Regions from separate parts of the Lysinibacillus pakistanensis genome, predicted to be linked through region 2. Evidence: riboswitches for the same ligand, from Rfam matches in the RefSeq annotation. Region 2 holds a riboswitch; the other holds the start of a gene.

What was found. A riboswitch is a leader RNA that binds a small molecule or an ion and turns the genes downstream of it on or off. The one in region 2 is predicted to bind lysine.
Positions count from the first base shown of each region.
Region 1: another riboswitch for lysine. It lies ahead of QNH24_RS01410 (amino acid permease); the one in region 2 lies ahead of QNH24_RS12845 (transporter substrate-binding domain-containing protein).

Region 1 covers NZ_CP126101.1:285,167-291,250, reverse strand. Annotated here, with positions in the region: gene QNH24_RS01430 (ABC transporter permease) at 1-498, opposite strand, end outside; gene QNH24_RS01425 (ABC transporter ATP-binding protein) at 491-1,414, opposite strand; gene QNH24_RS01420 (sensor histidine kinase) at 1,550-2,485, opposite strand; gene QNH24_RS01415 (response regulator transcription factor) at 2,490-3,182, opposite strand; gene QNH24_RS01410 (amino acid permease) at 3,374-4,837, opposite strand; lysine riboswitch at 4,921-5,097, opposite strand; gene QNH24_RS01405 (CynX/NimT family MFS transporter) at 5,276-6,084, shown strand, end outside.
Region 2 covers NZ_CP126101.1:2,609,589-2,615,672, reverse strand. Annotated here, with positions in the region: gene QNH24_RS12870 (5-bromo-4-chloroindolyl phosphate hydrolysis family protein) at 1-267, shown strand, start outside; gene QNH24_RS12865 (toxic anion resistance protein) at 264-1,328, shown strand; gene QNH24_RS12860 (DUF6501 family protein) at 1,394-1,591, opposite strand; gene QNH24_RS12855 (amino acid ABC transporter ATP-binding protein) at 1,886-2,617, opposite strand; gene QNH24_RS12850 (amino acid ABC transporter permease) at 2,630-3,355, opposite strand; gene QNH24_RS12845 (transporter substrate-binding domain-containing protein) at 3,545-4,411, opposite strand; lysine riboswitch at 4,530-4,716, opposite strand; gene odhB (2-oxoglutarate dehydrogenase complex dihydrolipoyllysine-residue succinyltransferase) at 5,106-6,084, opposite strand, start outside.

The DNA of each region.
Region 1 (6,084 bases), 2.3 Mb from region 2:
TGGTATTAATGCGATGCAGGATGCTGCAATTGCATTCATTATAACAATAGGGATTCGTTGAATGATTAAAGAAATTGTTAGTGTATCTGAAAACAAATGAAGATTACTAATAATGGTACAAAAAACTACTGACACAAAAACGTTTGATACGATTATTGCACTAAAGGTAAAAAGAACAATAATAGCCAATTTTGAAGCCATTAATTTCTTTCTATTTATTGGGTACATAAATGCTAAAGTGATTGTTTTGTATTTAAATTCGCTAATAATAAGTTTGGCGATTAATGCACTAGCAAAGATAATAAATACAGCCCTTACAGTAGAATCTATTAGACTAAGAACAGTCTGATAATTTTCAAAGACAGCATCTCCTTCTATTTTTGTGATGAATAAAAGCATAAACATAATAGCTAATATCACAAAATTTGCGAAGATAGCACGTTTTATATAGGAACCTATATGAAATTTTTTCATCTCTAGACGCATTAAGTTAAGCATTAACTACACCCCCATTGATTAACTTTAAGAAATAATCCTCTAATGAGCTTGATTTTTTACTAATCCCCTCGATTTCAATATCATGTTCAATTAATGTTTTTGATAGTACCTTTTGTGAAGCTGTCGATTCATATATACGAATACAATTGTCATCTATTAGTTTAAAATTAGTAATATTTAATGTACTTTCTAAAATTAAGGCAGCCTTTTTCCCATCATTCACAATCACTTCAATATAATCTACCTGACTACGATTAACAGCTTCCATTGAAACTTCCGTGATCAATCTTCCATTCTTAATAACGCCAATTGTATCAGCTAGTTGTTCAATTTCCCCTAAGATGTGGCTAGAAACAATAAGTGTAATGCCATACTCTTTACAAAGCATTTTGAATAACTCTCGTATTTCTTTAATACCCACTGGATCTAGTCCATTAATCGGCTCGTCTAAAATAAGCAATTCTGGCTTCGTAATAATAGCTCGTGCAATGCCTAACCGCTGTTTCATTCCTAAAGAAAAGTCTTTAACACGCTTCTCCTCTGTATTTGTTAATTTCACTAGATCGAGAACATGGCTAATTTCTTTCTTATCATAATAGCCCATGTATTCGCAGTGTAATTCTAGAGTTTCCTTTGCTGTCAAATCTTCATAGAAAATTGGATATTCAATAATCGTGCCCAATCTTTTTAGCACCTCGTATGATTGGTCTGTCAATTTTTGACCAAAGATTTCAATATCCCCACTTGTTGGCTTTGTTAGGTTCGTTAGCATTTTCATCACCGTCGTTTTTCCGGCACCATTGGGACCTAAGAAGCCATAAATCTCTCCCTTCTTCACATGCATATTGACAGCAGAAACCACTTCTTTTCCGTCAAACACTTTGGTAAGTTGATTTGTTTTCACAATATATGTCATGTCAATCTCTCCCTCAAATGTAGCTAAATTTATTATAGAAAATGAAGCTCTCTAATTTATTAATGGATTCTTACAAATTTCTTAAGTACAGAAGAAAGGCCTGTAAAGCGTTTAAAGCTCTACAAGCCTTCTGTTTTAGTACACCATTCTTTTTAACGTTATTGTAAAAATAGTCTTTTCATAGGGAATACTGGAGAGCTGAACAGAGCCATCCATTAGTTCTACAAGACGTTTAGTGATCGTTAAGCCAAGACCGCTACCTTGGAAGGATTTATTTCTGGAATCCTCAAGCGTATACATTCTTTCAAAGACATTATCTATATGATATTCATCTATTCCCTTGCCTCGATCCCAAACATCAATATAAATGCTTGTATCATCATTTCTTACGGACAGTCCAATTACATTGCCACCTGCCCCATAGGCAATTGCATTTGACAATAAATTGTTCAAAGCCCTATCTAATGCCTCTTCATTACCTAGCGCATATATTGATGTCTCTGGTATTACAATCTCTATCTCTAACCCCATAGATGTAACCATATCGTAAAATGATAAAATATTTTTCCGGCAAATTTCACTTATATTGATTTTTGTCAATGGATAATTGGTATCTCCAGCTTCCAACTTCGCTAGGTCAAAAAATGTATGGATGATTTTTAATACTTCCAATGTTTTCGAATGGATGCCAGTTAATAACCGCTGCCGCTCCTCCGCACTAATCGAGTGATTAAGCTGTAGCATTTCAGTATAGCCTAGGACAACTGTTAATGGTGTTTTAAGATCATGCGAAATATTTGCCAGCATCTTTTTCATAGAGCTTTCCATTTTCCGATGTGTTGCCAGCACTTTTTGATTGTGATCTAGCAATGCATTCAACACAATAAGTAGCTGCTGTATTTCTTGATTAGCTGTCGGTACTAAGATTTTTTCACTTGTTTCTTCGTTAATGATTGCTTGCAGTTTTCTATGCATGTACCGAATAGTAGCGCTTTGTTGTTTTTTTACTTTCACTTGAAACATAATAATTCCTACGAGTAACACAATAATCAATAATAGAAATATAATCATCTGTTTATCCTTCAAATTTATAGCCAATTCCCCAAAGCGTTTTAATATATTGAGGGTTGGACGGATCATCTTCCATTTTTTCACGCAGTCTTCTTATATGTACATTAATAATATTTTCATCTCCATAGTAAGCGTCATTCCAAATTAATTGATAAATTTGCTGTTTTGTGAAAACGCGATTACGATTTGTCACGAATAATTTTAAGATGGCAAACTCCTTTGAAGTGAGCTTTACTTGTTGTCCGCTCCTCTCTACTGAAAAATTAATAATGTCGATTGATAGGTTATCTATCTCTATTAAATCTTTCTTCTCCTCTATTTGATTGGCGTATTTGGTTGCCCTTCTAATAGCAGCCTTGACACGTGCTGAAAATTCCAACATTGAAAATGGCTTTGCAATATAATCATCTGCGCCTAATCCTAGCCCTAAGGCTTTATCTACATCGCTATCCTTCGCAGACATAATGATAATCGGCAGTGATGCCTGCTCTCGTATTATCTTTAAAACTTCTAATCCATTTAGTTTCGGTATCATAATGTCTAAAATCACTAAATCAAAGGGTTTATTTAAACAATTTTGTAATGCCTCTTCTCCATTCACTGCTGAAGTAACAAGGAATCCTTCCATCGTTAAATAACTTTCTACCATTTCCCTAATGGTTTCATCATCTTCTACTAGTAAAATACGTTTTTGCACTTTTCTTGTTCCTCCCCATAAACTTGATTTGATCCTATGATATTACTGTCACTGCTTAAAAATACACGATATCAATATGGAAGCAATTATATATAATTTACCATATATCATTTTTTCGTTTCATCATTTTAAAAAATTAAAAAAGCTGTCCTATAGCCATCATTCAATGGCTTACAGAACAGCTCTATTATTTAATCCTCCACTCTTAAATCACATTCTTTTAGCGGAAGCATTTTTGTTTTATGTTTGATTTTGTATCCAAACCATAGCAGTAAAAACAGTGGGATACCAATATAAGAAACGAGAATTCCATACCAGTCAATTTTGTCTCCCATAAAAGCTGAATAGTTTTGTCCAATGACAACAATCATACAAACCGTAAAGGCGAAAAGCGGGCCAAATGGATATAGCTTTGCTTTATATGGTAGCAACTGTGGATCTAAGCCTTGCGCTTCGAAAGCTCGGCGGAATCGATAATGACTAAATGCTATTCCAAGCCAAGCAATGAAGCCAGACATTCCTGAGGCATTTAAAAGCCAAATATAAACTACTCCATCACCAAAGAATGATGCTAAAAATGCAAGGCACCCTACAGCTAATGTCACCATTAATGCATAGATTGGAATACCGCGACGGCTTAATTTTGTGAAAAATTTTGGTGCATGTCCATCCACAGCTAATTGCCATAGCATACGAGATGATGCATATAGCCCTGAATTTCCAGCTGATAGCATGGCCGTTAAAATAATGGCATTCATTAGGGAAGCAGCAAAGGCAATGCCTAAGCGATCAAACACTAGTGTAAATGGCGATACAGCAATATCTTCTGATAATAAACGTTCATCTGTGAATGGAATCAACATCCCAATCGCACCAATTGCTAAAATATAAAATAAAAGAATACGCCAGAATACAGATTTTACAGCTTTCGGAATACTTTTTCCAGGGTCATCCGTTTCACCAGCTGTAATCCCAAGAAGCTCTGTACCTTGAAATGAAAATCCCGCTGCTAGGAAAATACCGAATGTAGCAAGGAAACCACCATGAAACGGTCCGTCACTAATAAAGAAATTTGTAAAGCCTACAGGTGCCTGTCCACCTAAAATACCAAAAATCATTAATATGCTGATAATAATGAACACAATCACAGTTGCCACCTTAATCATAGCAAACCAATATTCACTTTCTCCATAGCTTTTTACAGATAATAAATTAAAGGTTAAAACAACAGCAATAAATAATACTGTCCAAATTGCAGATGAACTATCTGGGAACCAATATTTCATAATTAATGATACAGCTGCGATTTCTGCCGCAATTGTGATTGCCCAGTTATACCAATAGTTCCAGCCCAGTGCAAAGCCTAAAGCTGGATCTACAAATTTCGTAGCATACGTACTAAATGAGCCTGAGGATGGCATATAGGCTGCCATCTCACCTAGGCTTGTCATTAAAAAGTACACCATTATACCAATTAGGGCATAGGCTAGTAATGCACCGCCAGGACCTGCCTGTGCAATGGCACCACCACTGGCTAAAAAAAGCCCCGTACCAATTGTACCGCCTAAAGAAATCATTGTAATATGACGGCTTTTCAATTCTTTTTTCAGCTTTGGCGCTTTATGACCGAGCTGATTCACTTTTATCTCACTCACGATATAGCTTCCTTCCTAATATAAGAGGCAAAAAAATACCATCACATGAACACTGTGATGGCTAAGTTAATCCTCAGTTTTTTCTAAATGATAGCACAACACGTTGTTCAAACGTGACAGTTCTGTTCCTTTCGGAGACAGCCCCAGCATGAGGTTTTCAAGTCCCCTCACACTTCGGCAGTATTTCCTTTCAGCTAATCTCACCAATGCTTGTCATTTCCATTAGCATACTCATAAATACCGCGACCTCTACCTCAATACTAACATGAGGCATATAAATATTAAATTTATGATGTGTATTAGTTTAACATAAGACATTTTACATTTCAATACAATGAGTAAATTTCTGTATTTTGTGAATATTCTACTATTTTTAATAATGTGATAAAGTAGTATAGTGGTTTAATTATAATTGAATGCAAACAGGGGGGATTTATTTTGACAACAAATGAAGATTCAACTAGTTATCCTAGCAGGAAAATTAGCTGGAGGGGTGCTACCTTATTATTAGTCATAGGGGTTATTTGTATTGCCTCGACATTACGAATGCCATTAACAGTTGTGGGACCTATTATTTCTTTTATACGAGAAGATTTAGGTATATCAAATGTATTAGCTGGATTTCTAACCACTATACCTCTTCTGGCTTTTGCGATTATATCGCCTTTTGCACCAGTTGTTGCACGTAAATTGGGACTTGAGCTAACATTATTTTTATCCACTATCCTTTTAGCATTAGGTATTGTATTACGCTCATTAGGAACAACAAGTCTACTTGTGTTTGGAACTATGCTAATAGGTGTTGCTATTGCATTTGGAAATGTACTTATTCCGGGATTACTCAAGTTAAAATTTCCTTATCATGTAGGCTTACTTATGGCATTTTTTACAATGTCCATGAATTTAACAGCAGGACTCGGTGCTGGGATTAGCTACCCTATTGCCCAATCATCTCTAGGTTGGCAAGGAGCACTGGCTATTGCACTTATTTTAGTTGTGTTAACCATTTTAATTTGGATTCCACAATTAAAGTTTAATAAGCCTGAGCCCACTATTAAGAAAACGAAAGAACGTTCACCTTTATGGAAATCCCCAGTTACCTGGGCAGTAACAGGTGCTATGGGATTACAATCATTATTATTTTATACAACTGCAGCATGGATTCCTGAAATATACATATCACAAGGGTTAGCTGCTGATCGTGCAGGTTGGATGTTCTCCATCATGCAATTTTCGCAAGTTCCAAT
Region 2 (6,084 bases):
CAATTTTTTTATGCACATCTACCTTCTGCTGTAGAATTAACGGATAAATATACAATGCTATCGAAGCAGCCTGTAAAGGATTCAGAAATTCAAATAACTTTATCTAAAACAAGGGAAACACTGACGGATTTAAATGATACGATTCAGATTGATTTAAAGGATGCGCTTTCCAATGATATCGATCATCTTCAAATGGAAATCGAATTCGCGAATCGTTCCAATAATAGAAGAAGAGAACAATTGGAGTGGCGAGGCGATGATAAGTGACAGCAAATGATCATGCATTTCAACTTAATACAATACAAGGGCTCTCCCCCCTTGTACAAACTTATTTAGAAACAACGAATAACGAGGCGATGGCGACCTATGAAACGCTATCGCCTCTTGCGCAAAGTCGTGCACTTCTATATGCTAGTCAAATCGATTTGGAAAATTTTGAATCCGTACTATCTTTAGGGCAAGATTCACAACGATCACTTTCTCACTTCGCTGATCGCATGCTTGCACAGGTGAAACAGAAGGATGTTACCAAAATTGGACAAATGTTAGATTCATTAATGCAAACATTAGATCGTGTAGATCCTAATGCTTTAGAGCCAAAAAAGCAATCTTTCTTCAAAAAAATGTTTGGTAAAACGGAACGCCCAATTAAGCAAACATTAACAGAGTTTGAACGAATCAGTATCCAAGTCGAACGAATTGGTGTACAGCTAGAACGTGCACAGATTCAGCTCATAAAGGATGTAGAGATGCTTGAGGATCTTTACTCACATAATAGAGGGTTTTTTGAGGAGCTTGCCACTGCGATTGCTGCAGGACAAATGAAAAAGCAGCAAGCCATTGAGACAGAACTACCGACAAAGGTGCAAAGTGTACAGGCAGCAAAACAACCTCTTGCAGTCCAACAGCTTAATGACTTAGCTGCTCAAATTGAACGTCTAGATCAACGCATTTATGACTTACAAGTTTCACAGCAAGTTGCCCTACAGACTGCACCTCAAATACGTATGATTCAGCAAGCAAACCAAACACTTGCAGAAAAAATCGAATTTTCAATCGTTACCCTTATACCGCTTTGGAAAAATCAGCTGGCCATGATGCTATCCATGAATATGGATCAACACTATGCACAACTTGAGGAACGTTTGTCTCGCACACACGATCGCTTTACGAGCCCCTCTTTCGAACAGCAAGTATCAAAATTCAGAGAAACTCAGCAGGAGCTCAAGACGGCTATTCAGGATGTCTTTGCCCTCCATACTGCAACAGAACAGGAAAAACAGCATTTACAAGATGTCGCTGAATTAAAGGGCTTTAAGAAGGACTAATGCTATTTTTCTTATGAACGAAGGGTGGCTCAGAAATCGTCTGAACCACCCTACTTTTGTGAAGCTTATTCAAAATAGTCTTTATAATAGCCACCGATATTACCTGTATTATCGATAATAAAGATGAACTCTTCTGTTTCATTTTTAACTTCATAATCTTTTCCAACCGTTAATACATTGGACACTAAGTATTTAGATGCATTTGTATGCTTGCACTTGACTGTGCGAAGTGTTGGCGCATCTTTCCATTTTAAATGTAACATAATCTCTCTACCTCTCTTTACTAGCTTGAAGCTAATGTCTACTGCTTATTTTATAATATTTTAGATCTTTTGTGGAGAAAAAAACCATAGAAGACCATATTTTCTTGATAAACAACCATTATTATTATAAATTTTTACTTTGAGGTGTTATTATGAGCTTTGGTGGTGTACCGCAATGGTTTTTTATCATTGCCGCAGCATTTGCAATTTGCTTTATTCTTTATGCAGAATGGAATTCTAGAAAATAAAGTGAGCCCATTTATTGGACTCACTTTTTTTATACCTATCTGGAATTTATTTTAATGTACGCTTTAAAAATTCCTTCGTTCGCTCATGCTGAGGCGTAACTAAAACCTGAGAAGGTGGTCCCTCCTCTACAATTACCCCTTTGTCCATAAATACGACACGATCTGCTACTTCTTTTGCAAATTCCATTTCATGTGTCACGATTAACATCGTATTTCCTGCATCTGCGAGTTGACGCATAACCTTTAATACTTCCCCTACCATTTCTGGATCAAGAGCAGATGTCGGCTCATCAAACAGCATCACATCTGGACTCATCGATAGTGCACGCGCAATAGCCACACGCTGTTTTTGCCCACCAGATAGCTGTCTTGGCTTGGCATTAACATATTGATCCATACCAACAATTTTTAAATATTCTAAAGCTGTTTTTTCAGCTTCTGATTTTGAACGCTTTAATACTTTTATTTGACCAACTGTACAATTGTTCAATACATTATGGTTGTTAAATAAATTAAACTGCTGGAAAACCATACCTAAATGTGTACGATATTTTTGAATGTTATGCTTGTCATCCAGAATATTTTCACCTTTGTAGATAATCTGTCCACCGCTTGGCGTTTCCAATAAATTGATGCAACGAAGTAATGTTGATTTACCAGATCCAGAGGAGCCGATTAAGCACACTACCTCCCCCTTCTCTACTTGAAAATTGACATCCTTTAACACTTGGTTACGACCAAATGATTTACTTAAATGCTTGATTTTAATAACTGTCATTTGTGCGTCCCCCTATATCGCTTCTTTCTGTTCTTTTTGATAGGCATCTGGTCCATCAAGTCGTTTTTCAACATATAATAAAATTCGTGATGCTGTAAATGTCATAATAAAGTAAAGGACACAAGCTACAAAGAATGATTCAAAATAGCGGAAGTTATTCCCTGCAATTGATTTAGTTTGGAAGAATAATTCCGTTACCCCGATAACGTTTAAAACAGCAGTATCCTTAATATTCATAATTAATTGGTTCCCTGTTGCAGGTAATACATTTCTCGCAACCTGTGGCAGTACAACATGCAGCATAATTTGGAAATGATTCATACCGATAGCTGAAGCTGCCTCATATTGACCTTTATCAATTGAAACAATACCACCACGCACTATTTCAGCCATATAGGCACCGGTATTCAAAGAAACTACTAAAATACCTGCTGTAATAAAATGCATGTCGATACCAAATGCTATATCCAATCCGTAGAAGACAACCATCGCTTGTACAATCATTGGTGTACCACGGAAGAATTCAACATAGCATGTTAGTATAAAATTAATCAGCTTTAAACTGTAAAACTTTACACCTTTTTTACGAACCGGAATGGTATGCATAATCCCGATGAAAAATCCGATAAATGCACCAATAATTGTACTAATACTCGAAATCAATAAGGTATAATACGCACCTCGTAAAAACATTTGCCAGTTGTTCTCTACAATAGAGATAATCCATTCAAGACTCATGATGTTCCTCCTAACAACATAGTGTTGCTTGTTTCTTCTTTATAATCCTAGCTATCTGCCATGATAAACACGATTGTTCTACTATTTTATGAAATGTTTAGCTAAGACATTATCATTATTTAGAGAGGTTCTCATTGAATAATGATGAAATGACATTGCACGGACTAGCAAAGAGTCCGTGCATTCATGTTATTGCGCTGCTGGTTGTTGCTGAATTGCTTCTTCCATAATTGTTTGGCGATCATCTTCTGAAATTCCTTTTAAAATTTCATTGATTTTGTCAAGATTTGCATCACCTTTACGTAAACCAACTGCGATGGATGTGTTAGAAGGATCTGTATCAAAGCCTTCTTCAAACGCTACATATGCGAATTTACCATTAGCTGCTGCAGCTGAAATACCTTCAGGACGTTCTGCTACATAGCCATCAATTTTGCCAGCCTCTAGAGCTACACGCATTGCTGGGAAGTTATCCATAGCAGTTTGCTTTTGTACATCTTTGATTTGGTCAATCACATTGTAGTTTGAAGTGTTTAATTGTGAAGTAATTTTAGCACCGGAGAAATCCTGAATTGATTTTGCTTTTTCATATTTACTCCCTTTTTTAATAACCATTACAAAATCAGAAGTATAGTAGTTTTCAGTGAAATCAATCGTTTGCTTACGTTCCTCAGTAGGAGACATCCCAGCAATAATAGCATCAATTTTATTGGATTGAAGTGCTGGCACTAAACCATCCCATTCCATTTTGACAATCACTAATTCTTTTCCTAAACCTTCAGCGATTTTTTTGGCCATTTGAACATCATAGCCGCCTGCATACTCTGCATTATCTGCAATTTTTACTGCGCCATTTGCATCATTTTGCTGTGTCCAATTGAATGGAGGATAACCAGCTTCCATCCCAATACGGAATTGTCCACCATCTTCTGATCCACCTACATCAGTACCAGCATCTCCAGATTTACCTGAATCCTTTTTGTCGCCAGCACCACAAGCAGCTAGCACAATTGCTGTCATAATAGAGATCATTACTAACAACCATTTTCTTTTCATGAAAAACTCCCCTTTTCTGTAAAAAAATAAGACAACTGTACTAAAAAAGACCTAAGCTTTGAACTTAGGTCTTACCTTTAATTGACAGTTGCCCAAATCCTCACTATAATTTCCATGTTTCCGAGATAGCACAACCTAGTAAATGTGGAAAGCAACTTACTAGGACAGTCCTGCACTTATTCACTGCAGACCCAGTATAAAAGTACGAGCTCCTTTTATACTTCGGCGATATTTCCTTCTCCATTGCGTCTTCGCTTGCTTGTACTCAACAATGGACTAATAAATACCGCGCCTCTACCTCACAACAAAATTAATGTGAGGTTTGTTTATTTAATTGATATCTAGATACTACTATAAAACGAACTTATTCGTCAAGATAATTTTATCATTTTTCTGATTAATGACAATATTAGGGTTTTATCTATTATAAATCCATTATTTACTTTTGCAATGTAAGCAAATATATTGAAGTTTTAGTGAAAAAAATCGCAAATTATTACCATTGATAGTAATACTAGCATTCCAAAAGTACCTTTAAGAACAATGGTGTTCACCGTACAATGTTTCTATCCATCACGTTGAAGGTTCTATCCACTACTTTGGGGATTCTATCCACCATTTTGGCATTTCTATCAGCTAATTCTATCTTGCATATAAAAGAAAAAGCCCTGCACAAATCGCAGGGCTTTGGAAATTAAGAATTTAATAATAAATCTTCTGGGTTTTCAAGTAATTCTTTTACTGTTTTAAGGAAGCCTACAGAATCTTTACCATCGATAATACGGTGGTCATAAGAAAGCGCTAGGTACATCATTGGGCGAATTTCTACTTCACCATTCACTTCAACCGGACGTTTTTTGATGGAGTGCATACCTAAGATACCAGCTTGTGTACCATTCATGATAGGTGTAGACATTAATGAACCAAATACACCACCATTTGTAATTGTGAATGAGCCACCTTGAAGATCTGCTAAACCTAATTTTTTGTCGCGAGCTTTTTTCGCTAGGTCCGCAATTGCATCTTCAATTTCAGCAAAGTTTTTACGGTCAGCATCACGTACAACTGGTACCACTAAACCTTCTTCTGTCGATACAGCTACACCAATATCAAAAAAGTTGTTTAAGTGAATTTCGTCACCAACTATTTGTGCGTTCACATATGGGTATTTTTTAAGTGCTGCTACTACTGCTTTTGTGAAGAATGACATGAAACCAAGTTTAGAGCCTGTCGACTCGAAGAATTGGTCTTTTTTACGAGAACGTAAAGCCATAACATTTGTCATATCAACTTCGTTAAATGTAGTTAACATTGCAGTAGATTGTTTTACTTCAAGTAAACGTTTCGCAATTGTTTGGCGACGACGACTCATTTTTTCTACTGTTACACGTGATTCATCTACAGCCGCTACCGCTTTTGGCGCTGCTGGAGCTTGCGCTGTTGCTACTGGAGCTGTCCCATGAGCTGCCACGTCTTGGACACGTACACGACCTTGTGGGTCTACTGGAGATACAGCAGCAAGATCAATACCTTTTTCACGAGCAAGTTTACGTGCTGCTGGAGATGCGATTACACGCTCACCAGAAGTTTCTTCCACAACTGGAGCTGCCGCAACTGGGGCAGGTGCTGCTTGTGGTACTGCTTGCGCTGGTGTTGCTTCTGCTGGAGCAGCT